DNA from 2 places in the Butyricicoccus sp. AF35-5AC genome. Region 1 is predicted to be linked to the other one. Evidence: riboswitches for the same ligand, from Rfam matches in the RefSeq annotation. Region 1 holds a riboswitch; the other holds the start of a gene.

Region 1 (4,199 bases):
ATTACAATCTCCCTTCAAGCAGGAAATCTTCGCCCATCGGCGTGCAGGTCACGTCCTTCAGCGGAAGCGCCTGCACCATCTTGTCAAATCCCAGACCTCCGACCGGACTTTTTGCGCCTGCACCGCCGATGATTTTCGGGGCGATGTACGCCTGCACGCGGTGCACCACACCGGCCTGCAGCGCGGAGAACGCAAGTGCCGAGCCGCCTTCAAGCAATATGCCGTCGATGCTGAGTGCGCCGAGCTGGCGCATCAGGTCGGCAAGGTCTACGCGCTCGTCTTTCGTTTTGCATTCGAGAATGTGTACACCGTGCTGTTCCAGTTCAGCGGTGCGCTCATTTCGACCGACGACCGCGATATAGGTCGGGATTTTGTTCGCCGTCTGTACGATTCTGCTGTCGATCGGCGTTCTTGCGCGGCTGTCGCAGATTACGCGGATCGGATCGCGCCCGCCGTCAATGCGGCAGGTGAGCAGCGGATCGTCCTCAAGCACGGTGCCGATGCCGACCATGATGGCGGGCAGCCGGTTGCGCGTTTCGTGTACATGACGGCGGGCGGTCTCGCCGGTAACCCAGCGGCTGTCGCCGGTGTGTGCGGCGATTTTGCCGTCCAGCGTCATCGCGTACTTGAGCGTCACAAACGGCGTCTTGTGCGTGATGTAGTGAAAGAAAACTTCATTCACGCGGCGGCATTCGTCCTCGCACACGCCGGTCTCGACTTCAATGCCTGCGTCGCGCAGGATCTGTGCGCCTTTGCCGGCTACCAGCGGGTTCGGGTCGAGGCAGCCGACGAACACGCGGCCGATCTTGTGCTCGATGACTGCGTCTGTGCACGGCGGCGTGCGTCCCCAGTGGCAGCACGGCTCGAGCGTGACGTAAAGGTCTGCGCCCGTGCAGTCCTCGGTGCAGTGCGCGAACGCGTTGCGCTCGGCATGCAGGCCGCCGATGTGCTCGTGCCAGCCTTCACCGATGATTTTTCCGTCCTTGACGATGACGCAGCCGACCATCGGATTCGGATTGACGTGACCGGCTCCGCGCTGGGCCAGCGCCAACGCCTGACGCATATATTCCTGTTTTTGCTCCTGCATAGAATCACCTGATATAATAATTCTGTAGAAAATTTCACGATAGTTTGGCGACAGCCAAAAAAAACGTCCCAAAGACAGAATCTTCGGGACGCTGAAAAAAGCATTGTGAAAATAAAAAGTCTGAAACACCGAATCGGCATTTCAGAACAGCAAACAAACGGAAAATCTTTCCGCGCATTCTTCTTTTATCCAGACTATACTGTCGGCATCGGAATTTCACCGAATCATGCTTCCGCCGAATGGCATCCGCTCGCGGGCTGTACCGCCGGTAGGGAATTGCACCCTGCCCTGAAGAATCAAATATTTGGTTTTGCGGGGCAGAGCCTTTATTGTTCCGCCTGAGGAAAGTATAGTCCCAAGCGGAGAAAAATGCAAGAGTTTTTTGAAAAAATAATTTTACAGAATATGTGAATGCAAACGAAACGCCGGAAAAGTTCAAAAAAGACTGGGAAATAAGCGGATAACGCACGAAAAGCATAAAACGACTACACGGTCTTTATTGATATTTTCCTGTTTTCCATTACCAATTTTCAATTTGCTCCGGTTGTGCTATAATCAAATAGCTATGAAATGAAAGGAGAGTGTGCCATGCGGATCTGGACCGGACGAGCGGGGAGCGGCAAGACAACGGCCATCCTGCGGGAGATCGCGGCGCTGAGTGAAAAGGGAGAGGGACGGCAGATTCTGCTCGTGCCCGAGCTGAACTCGCACCTGATGGAGCGGCGGCTTGCCGCAGCCACGCACAACCACGGCGCACGCACGGCCGAGGTGCTGACGTTTTCACGATTGGCTGACCGTGTGTTCTCTGAGGTCGGCGGACTGGCACAGCAGATGCTGACACCGGCAGGTCAGCTTTTGACCTTGCAGGAGGCGGCACGCCGTGTGCAGGGCGGGCTGAGTGCGTGGAAGGGTCTGGCAGACAAGCCGGAGCTGCTGCAGGAGGCGCTGCGGCTGATCGACGAGTGCAAAACCTGTGCAGTCGCACCGGAGACGCTGTTTGCGGCTGCCGAGGAGAGTGAGGACGCGGTACTTGCAGAAAAATTGTCCGATCTTGCACAGATTTTGACGGCATATGAGCGCCTGTGCGAGGAGTCTTTGCCTGACCCGAGAGACCGTCTGACACACCTGCGCGACCGTCTGGCAGAAAGCCACACACTGGACGGCGCAGCGGTCTATCTGGATGGTTTTCTCGGCTTTACTGTGCAGGAAAGTGCAGTGGTTGATGCCATGCTGGCAGCGGGTGTGCCGCTCTCTGCGGCGGTAACCTGTGATACGGATTACCCGGAGATTTTCCTTACCGGCTGTAAAACAGTGCAGAAATTAACCCGGATGGCAAAACATCATAACCAGACGGTCGAGCGCATCGAACTGGGCGAAAGCAAGGTGGCCCGACCGGCGGGACTGGCTGCGCTCGAACGCGAAAGCCTGTTGCCGGTGCGCACCCCGCAGGAGAGTGCGGATGGCGTTCGGCTGTACGAGGCGGCTTCGCCGTTTGACGAGTGCGAGCACGCGGCAGCTTACATTCGGCGCAAGGTGCGGGACGAAGGCGCGCGCTGCCGCGATTTTGTGGTTGCGGCACGCGATATCGAGCCGTACAGTGCGTTCCTTGCAATGGCGATGGCGCGGTACGACATTCCGGTGTTCCTCGCGGAAAAGCCGGATCTGCTGTCTCGTCCGCCGATGGCGCTGGTCACGAATGCACTCGAGGCGGTACGAAATCACTTCCGATATGAAGATCTGTTCTCCTGTCTCAAGACCGGACTTGCGGGCTTGGATTGGGACGAAATTGATAAATTAGAGAACTATGTGCTCACCTGGAACATCCGCGGCGGAGCATGGGAACGCGAGTGGACCGAGCATCCGGACGGCTATGGTCTGTCCATCGACGAGAATGCGAAGGCGCAGCTTGCCGAACTGAACACACTCCGCAAACGGGCAATCGCGCCGTTCTCCGCACTGCGCGAGGCACTTGCAGGTGAGCAGCCTGCAGGTGACTGCGTGCGTGCGCTCTATGCATTCCTTCTCGCGGTGGATGCGCCGCAGCGCATGACCGACCGCGCCGCCGGACACGAGCAGGCGGGCCGTCTGCAGCTGGCCGACGAGTACCGCCAGCTGTGGGAAATCCTGGTTTCTGCGATGGAGCAGTTTGCATGGGTGTGCGGTGATATGCCGCTGACGCTCGACCGTTTCGCGCAGCTGTTCCGGCTGGTGCTCGGCGAGTATGATGTGGGTACGATTCCGGTTTCGCTCGACCGCGTGACCTGCGGCAACATCGAGCGTGCGTGTACGGAAAATGCGAAATATGTCATCCTGCTGGGCGTCAACGACGGCCTGATACCGAAAACCCCGTCCTCGACCTCGCTGTTGAGTGACATGGACCGCGACAAAATGGATGCGCTCGGCGTGGAACTCAAAGCCTACGGCGAAGAACGCCTGCTGATGGAGCAGGAAACGCTCTATCGAGCACTCGCGTGCCCGACGGACGAGCTGCTGCTGACGTATCACACCATCGACGCAGGCGGCGGTGAAACGCGGCCGTCCTACTTCGTAAACACAGTGCGCGAATTGCTGCCGGATGTGCCGTTTTCCACCCACCGGACGGAGACCGTGCGTGACCGCCTGCAGGCAGAACGACCGGCGGTCGAACTCGCGTGCGCGTATCTTTCGGGCGACCGGACAGCCGCCGTGCGGGCTGCCTATGACTACTATAAGGATGATGAGCGCGTCAAAAACGCGCAGGCGCAGCGGCACGGCAGAGGACCGCTGAGCAGTCCGCACACGATTGACGGATTGTACGGAAAAAGCCTCAATCTGACCGCTTCGCGTGTGGATACGTTCTATTCCTGCCGGTTTGCGTTCTTTATGCAGTACGGTCTCAAGGCCAAGCCGCGCCGCGTGGCGAAGTTTGATGCGCTCTCGACCGGCACGTTCATCCACTATGTGCTCGAGCATGCGCTGGATGCTCTGGGAAAGTGCGAGGGCGGCGCTGCCCATGCCGATCAGCCGACCGTGCGCAAAGCCTGCCGTGAAGCGGTACGGCAGTATGTCGCGGAGGAACTGGGCGGCCTGGAGAACAAAACCGCGCGTTTCCAGTACCTGTTCCGCCGACTGG
Region 2 (4,199 bases), on a different contig from region 1:
TACGGCTACGTCGGCGACATTATGGACGTAGACCCGTCTCCGGTTATCGATGTGCTGCAGCAGGGCTATATTCCGGTCGTCTCGACCGTTGCACAGGGCATCGACGATGAAACCAACTACAACATCAACGCTGACACCGCAGCCAGCAAGCTGGCAGTTGCACTCGGTGCAAAAAAGCTGATTCTGCTGACCGACGTACGCGGTCTGATGCAGGACATTAACGATCCGGACAGTGTCATTCACCGTCTCAAGGTGTCCGAGGTGCCGAAGCTGGTGCACGACGGCATCATCAAGGGCGGCATGATCCCCAAGGTAGACTGCTGTGTTGAGGCAGTCCGCAAGGGCGTTGAGCGTGCCACTATTCTGGACGGCCGTGTCAAGCATTCGATTCTGATCGAGCTGCTTTCCAAGGTCGGCGCAGGCACTATGTTTCAGTAATTGAGAATTGAAAATGGAGAATGGAGAATGATTCGCTCCGTATCTCCGATAAAAGGTGATACCCTATGACTTACAATGAATTAAAAAGCGAAGAAAATAAATATGTAATGAACACCTATGGCCGTTTCCCGATTGCGCTGGACCACGGCGAGGGTGCGACTCTGTGGGACGTTGAGGGCAAGAAGTACATCGATCTTGCTTCCGGCATCGGCGTAAACTGCCTTGGTTATGCCAATCCGGCAATCATTGACGCGATCGATAAGCAGGCGCACAAGCTGATGCATGTTTCCAACCTGTTCACCACCGAGCCGATGGTTCAGGTTGCCAAGAAGCTGGTAGAAAAGACACATCTGGGCGGCAAGGTATTCTTTGCCAACTCGGGCGCTGAGGCAAACGAGGGTGCCATCAAACTGGCGCGCAAGTACTCGTTCGACAAGTATGGTGAGGGCCGCTTCAAGGTGCTGACGCTCATCAATTCCTTCCACGGACGTACCGTAACCACGCTGAAGGCCACCGGTCAGGAGCGTTTCCACAACTATTTCTTCCCGTTTACCGAGGGCTTTGATTACGCGGTTGCCAACGACATCAAGTCGGTACGCGCAAAGGCGGACGATATGACCTGCGCCATCATGATGGAGCTGATTCAGGGCGAGGGCGGTGTTCTGCCGCTGGACCGCGAGTTCGTCAAGGAGGTAGAGAAGCTCTGCCGCGAGAAGGATATGCTGCTTATCATCGACGAGGTGCAGACCGGCATTGGCCGTACCGGCAGCCTGTTTGCTTTCCAGCAGTACGACATCAAGCCGGACGTTGTCACTATGGCAAAGGGTCTTGGCGGCGGCATGCCGATCGGTGCTGTCATGGCGGCGGATACCTGCTGCAACGTCCTGACGCCGGGCACGCACGCGACCACCTTCGGCGGTACGCCGATTGTCTGCTCTGCAGCAAACGTCGTGCTCGATACTGTCGGTGACGGCCAGTTCCTGATGAAAGTGCGCGAAAAGGGCGAGTACCTGCGCAACGGCATCCTGTCCCTTGGCTCGCCGAATATCAAGGGCGTGCGCGGCATGGGTCTCATGCTCGGCATCATCGTTGAGGAAGGAAAGCACTCCGTGTTTGCCAATAAGCTGATCGAAAACGGCGTTCTGGCGATCACCGCCGGCAAAAATGCCGTTCGTCTGCTCCCGCCGCTCACCATTTCCAAGGAAGAACTGGATGAAGCACTCGCTATCATGGCAAAAGTATTTTGATAATTAGTAATTAACGTGATTATCGCACTGGTGCAGCAGCATCCAAATAATTACTAACTACTAATTTGCAGAAAGGGTTTATTACAATGAAGCATTTACTGAAGCTGCTTGACTGCTCTACCGAGGAGATCATCGGTCTGCTCGATCTGGCGGATCAGCTCAAGTATGAGAGAAAGCACAACATTTCCCATCGTCATCTGGAAGGCAAGAGTCTTGGCATGATCTTCCAGAAGTCCTCCACCCGCACCCGTGTTTCCTTCGAGACCGGCATGTATCAGTTGGGCGGTCAGGCGCTGTTCCTGTCCAACCGTGATCTGCAGATTGGCCGCGGCGAGCCGGTACAGGATACGGCCCGCGTGCTGAGCCGCTATCTGGACGGCATCATGATCCGCACCTACGAGCAGAAGGAAGTAGAGGATCTGGCAAACTACGGCTCTATTCCGATCATCAACGGTCTGACTGATTTCTGCCATCCGTGTCAGGTTCTGGCGGACCTCATGACCATCCGCGAGAAGTTTGCCGTTCTTGAGGGTCTCAAGCTGTGCTACATTGGCGACGGCAACAACATGGCAAACTCGCTGATCGTCGGCGGCCTCAAGACCGGCATGAAGGTTTCCGTCGCAACGCCGGTGGACTACCGTCCGGACGCTGAGGTTATGGCATTCGCAGAGCCGAATCCGAACTTCTTCATCACCGATGACCCGATGAAGGCTGCTGAGAACGCAGACGTTGTTATCACTGATACATGGGCGTCCATGGGTCAGGAAGCCGAGAAGGAAGTCCGCATGAAGGCATTCCAGGGCTATCAGGTCAATGATGAGCTGCTGGCTGCTGCAAAGCCGGGCTGCATGGTGCAGCACTGCCTGCCGGCCTACCGTGAGCAGGAGATCACCACCAAGGTGTTCGAGGAGCACGCAAACGAAATTTTCGAGGAAGCAGAAAACCGCCTGCACGCACAGAAGGCCGTTATGGTTACTCTGATGAGCAGCAAGGAAGACTGATTTCTGATAAAAAGCCGCTTTCGCAAGGGAAGGCGGCTTTTTTGTTTTTTCTTGCTGAAGTGTTGACAAGTCCTTTACTGGCGACTATAATAGCAGTATAAATAAATTAGTTCTGTTTCAGGGCGGAGTGAAAGTCTCCACCGGCAGTATACAGGCTTCGAGCCTGATAGTCTGCGAGCCGCAAGGCATGATGGGTTAGAATCCCAACCGACGGTTATAGTCCGGATGAGAGAAACAGATGTACCTATCGCTACGTCTGTATGCCTCTGGAGCAATCCAGGGGCTTGTTTTATTTATGGAACAGGACTCCTGAAAGGGAGAAAAAACAGCAATGACAAAAACCAGCAAAATCACCTACACCGCAATTTTTGCGGCTATCGCAACCGTACTGATGTACTTTGAATTCCCGATTCCGTTCATGCCGCCGTTCCTCAAGGTGGATCTGTCCGGCGCGGTCGTGCTCATCGGTGCGTTTATTTTCGGCATCGCTCCGGCGATCACGATGATCGGCATCAAGGACATTATTCATCTGACCCAGACCCAGACCGGCGGCTCCGGTGAGGTCGCAGATTTCCTGATGCTTTCCACGCTCATTGTTATCGCCGTGCTGCTGTACCGCGGTCACAAGAGCCGCAAGATGGCTGTCCTCGGCTGTGCAGCCGGATCGGTCGCTATGGCCTGTGTCGGCATGCTGACCAACTATTTTCTTATCATTCCGTTTTATTCGCAGGTTATGCCGCTGCAGGCTATCTTTGATGCATGCAACGCGATCAACCCGTATGTGACCGGCATGCAGGGCTATCTGCTGCTCGGCGTTCTGCCGTTCAATCTCATCAAAGGCGCAATCCTGACTGCGATTACCATGCTTGCCTACAAGAAGCTGAGCGTGTTCATCAAGTCCAAGCAGATCGAATTGCACCACTCCAGACAGCGTGTCGGCTAAGTAAAAAACGAAGGTGCTCTCCAGCAAACGGAGAGCACTTTTTGTTCAATAATCGCAAACAGTGCGGCAACATCTATGATTTCGCCAAAGATCTGTATACGAATTGACAAAATGCGTGGCCAAGATTATATCACATGCGTGCATCTAATAGACTCGGTCCCGTCAAGATTTGTGCGCAAAATTGTTTGCAGATTCTCCGGCTGAATGAAGTCAGCCGGCAATGAAGGCGTCGTCCAGCGCCGTCTCCAAGTGCTTCATGTTCATATATTTTTTGCTGCCCCACTGCGTGCCCACTACATGGCGAAGCCGGGCGCAGACCAGCATCAGAGCAGAGTTGCCGTCAGGGAATGTTCCCACCACACGGGTTCTGCGGCGGATCTCTCGATTCAGCCGCTCAATCACGTTGTTGGTACGGATGCGCGTCCAGTGCCCGCTGGGAAAATCGCAGTAGGTCAGCGTTTCCTTGATACCGTCCTCGACCTTCTTGGCAGCCTCCTTCAGCTTCATGGCGCGCAGTTCGGCGACGACTGCTTTAGCCTTGTCGCGGGACGCCTTTTTGCTCTCCTGCGC

The links. Region 1 has a riboswitch for FMN ahead of ribD (bifunctional diaminohydroxyphosphoribosylaminopyrimidine deaminase/5-amino-6-(5-phosphoribosylamino)uracil reductase RibD). Riboswitches for the same ligand answer to the same signal wherever they lie in the genome.
Region 2: another riboswitch for FMN. It lies ahead of DWZ82_RS08355 (ECF transporter S component); the one in region 1 lies ahead of ribD (bifunctional diaminohydroxyphosphoribosylaminopyrimidine deaminase/5-amino-6-(5-phosphoribosylamino)uracil reductase RibD).

Annotation. Positions count from the first base shown of each region.
Region 1 covers NZ_QUDX01000002.1:264,524-268,722, forward strand. Annotated here, with positions in the region: gene DWZ82_RS04655 (riboflavin synthase) at 1-2, opposite strand, end outside; gene ribD (bifunctional diaminohydroxyphosphoribosylaminopyrimidine deaminase/5-amino-6-(5-phosphoribosylamino)uracil reductase RibD) at 2-1,087, opposite strand; FMN riboswitch at 1,261-1,387, opposite strand; gene DWZ82_RS04665 (PD-(D/E)XK nuclease family protein) at 1,676-4,199, shown strand, end outside.
Region 2 covers NZ_QUDX01000005.1:121,995-126,193, reverse strand. Annotated here, with positions in the region: gene argB (acetylglutamate kinase) at 1-438, shown strand, start outside; gene DWZ82_RS08365 (aspartate aminotransferase family protein) at 504-1,685, shown strand; gene argF (ornithine carbamoyltransferase) at 1,772-2,686, shown strand; FMN riboswitch at 2,796-2,927, shown strand; gene DWZ82_RS08355 (ECF transporter S component) at 3,018-3,629, shown strand; partial or broken gene DWZ82_RS08350 (IS256 family transposase) at 3,840-4,199, opposite strand, start outside.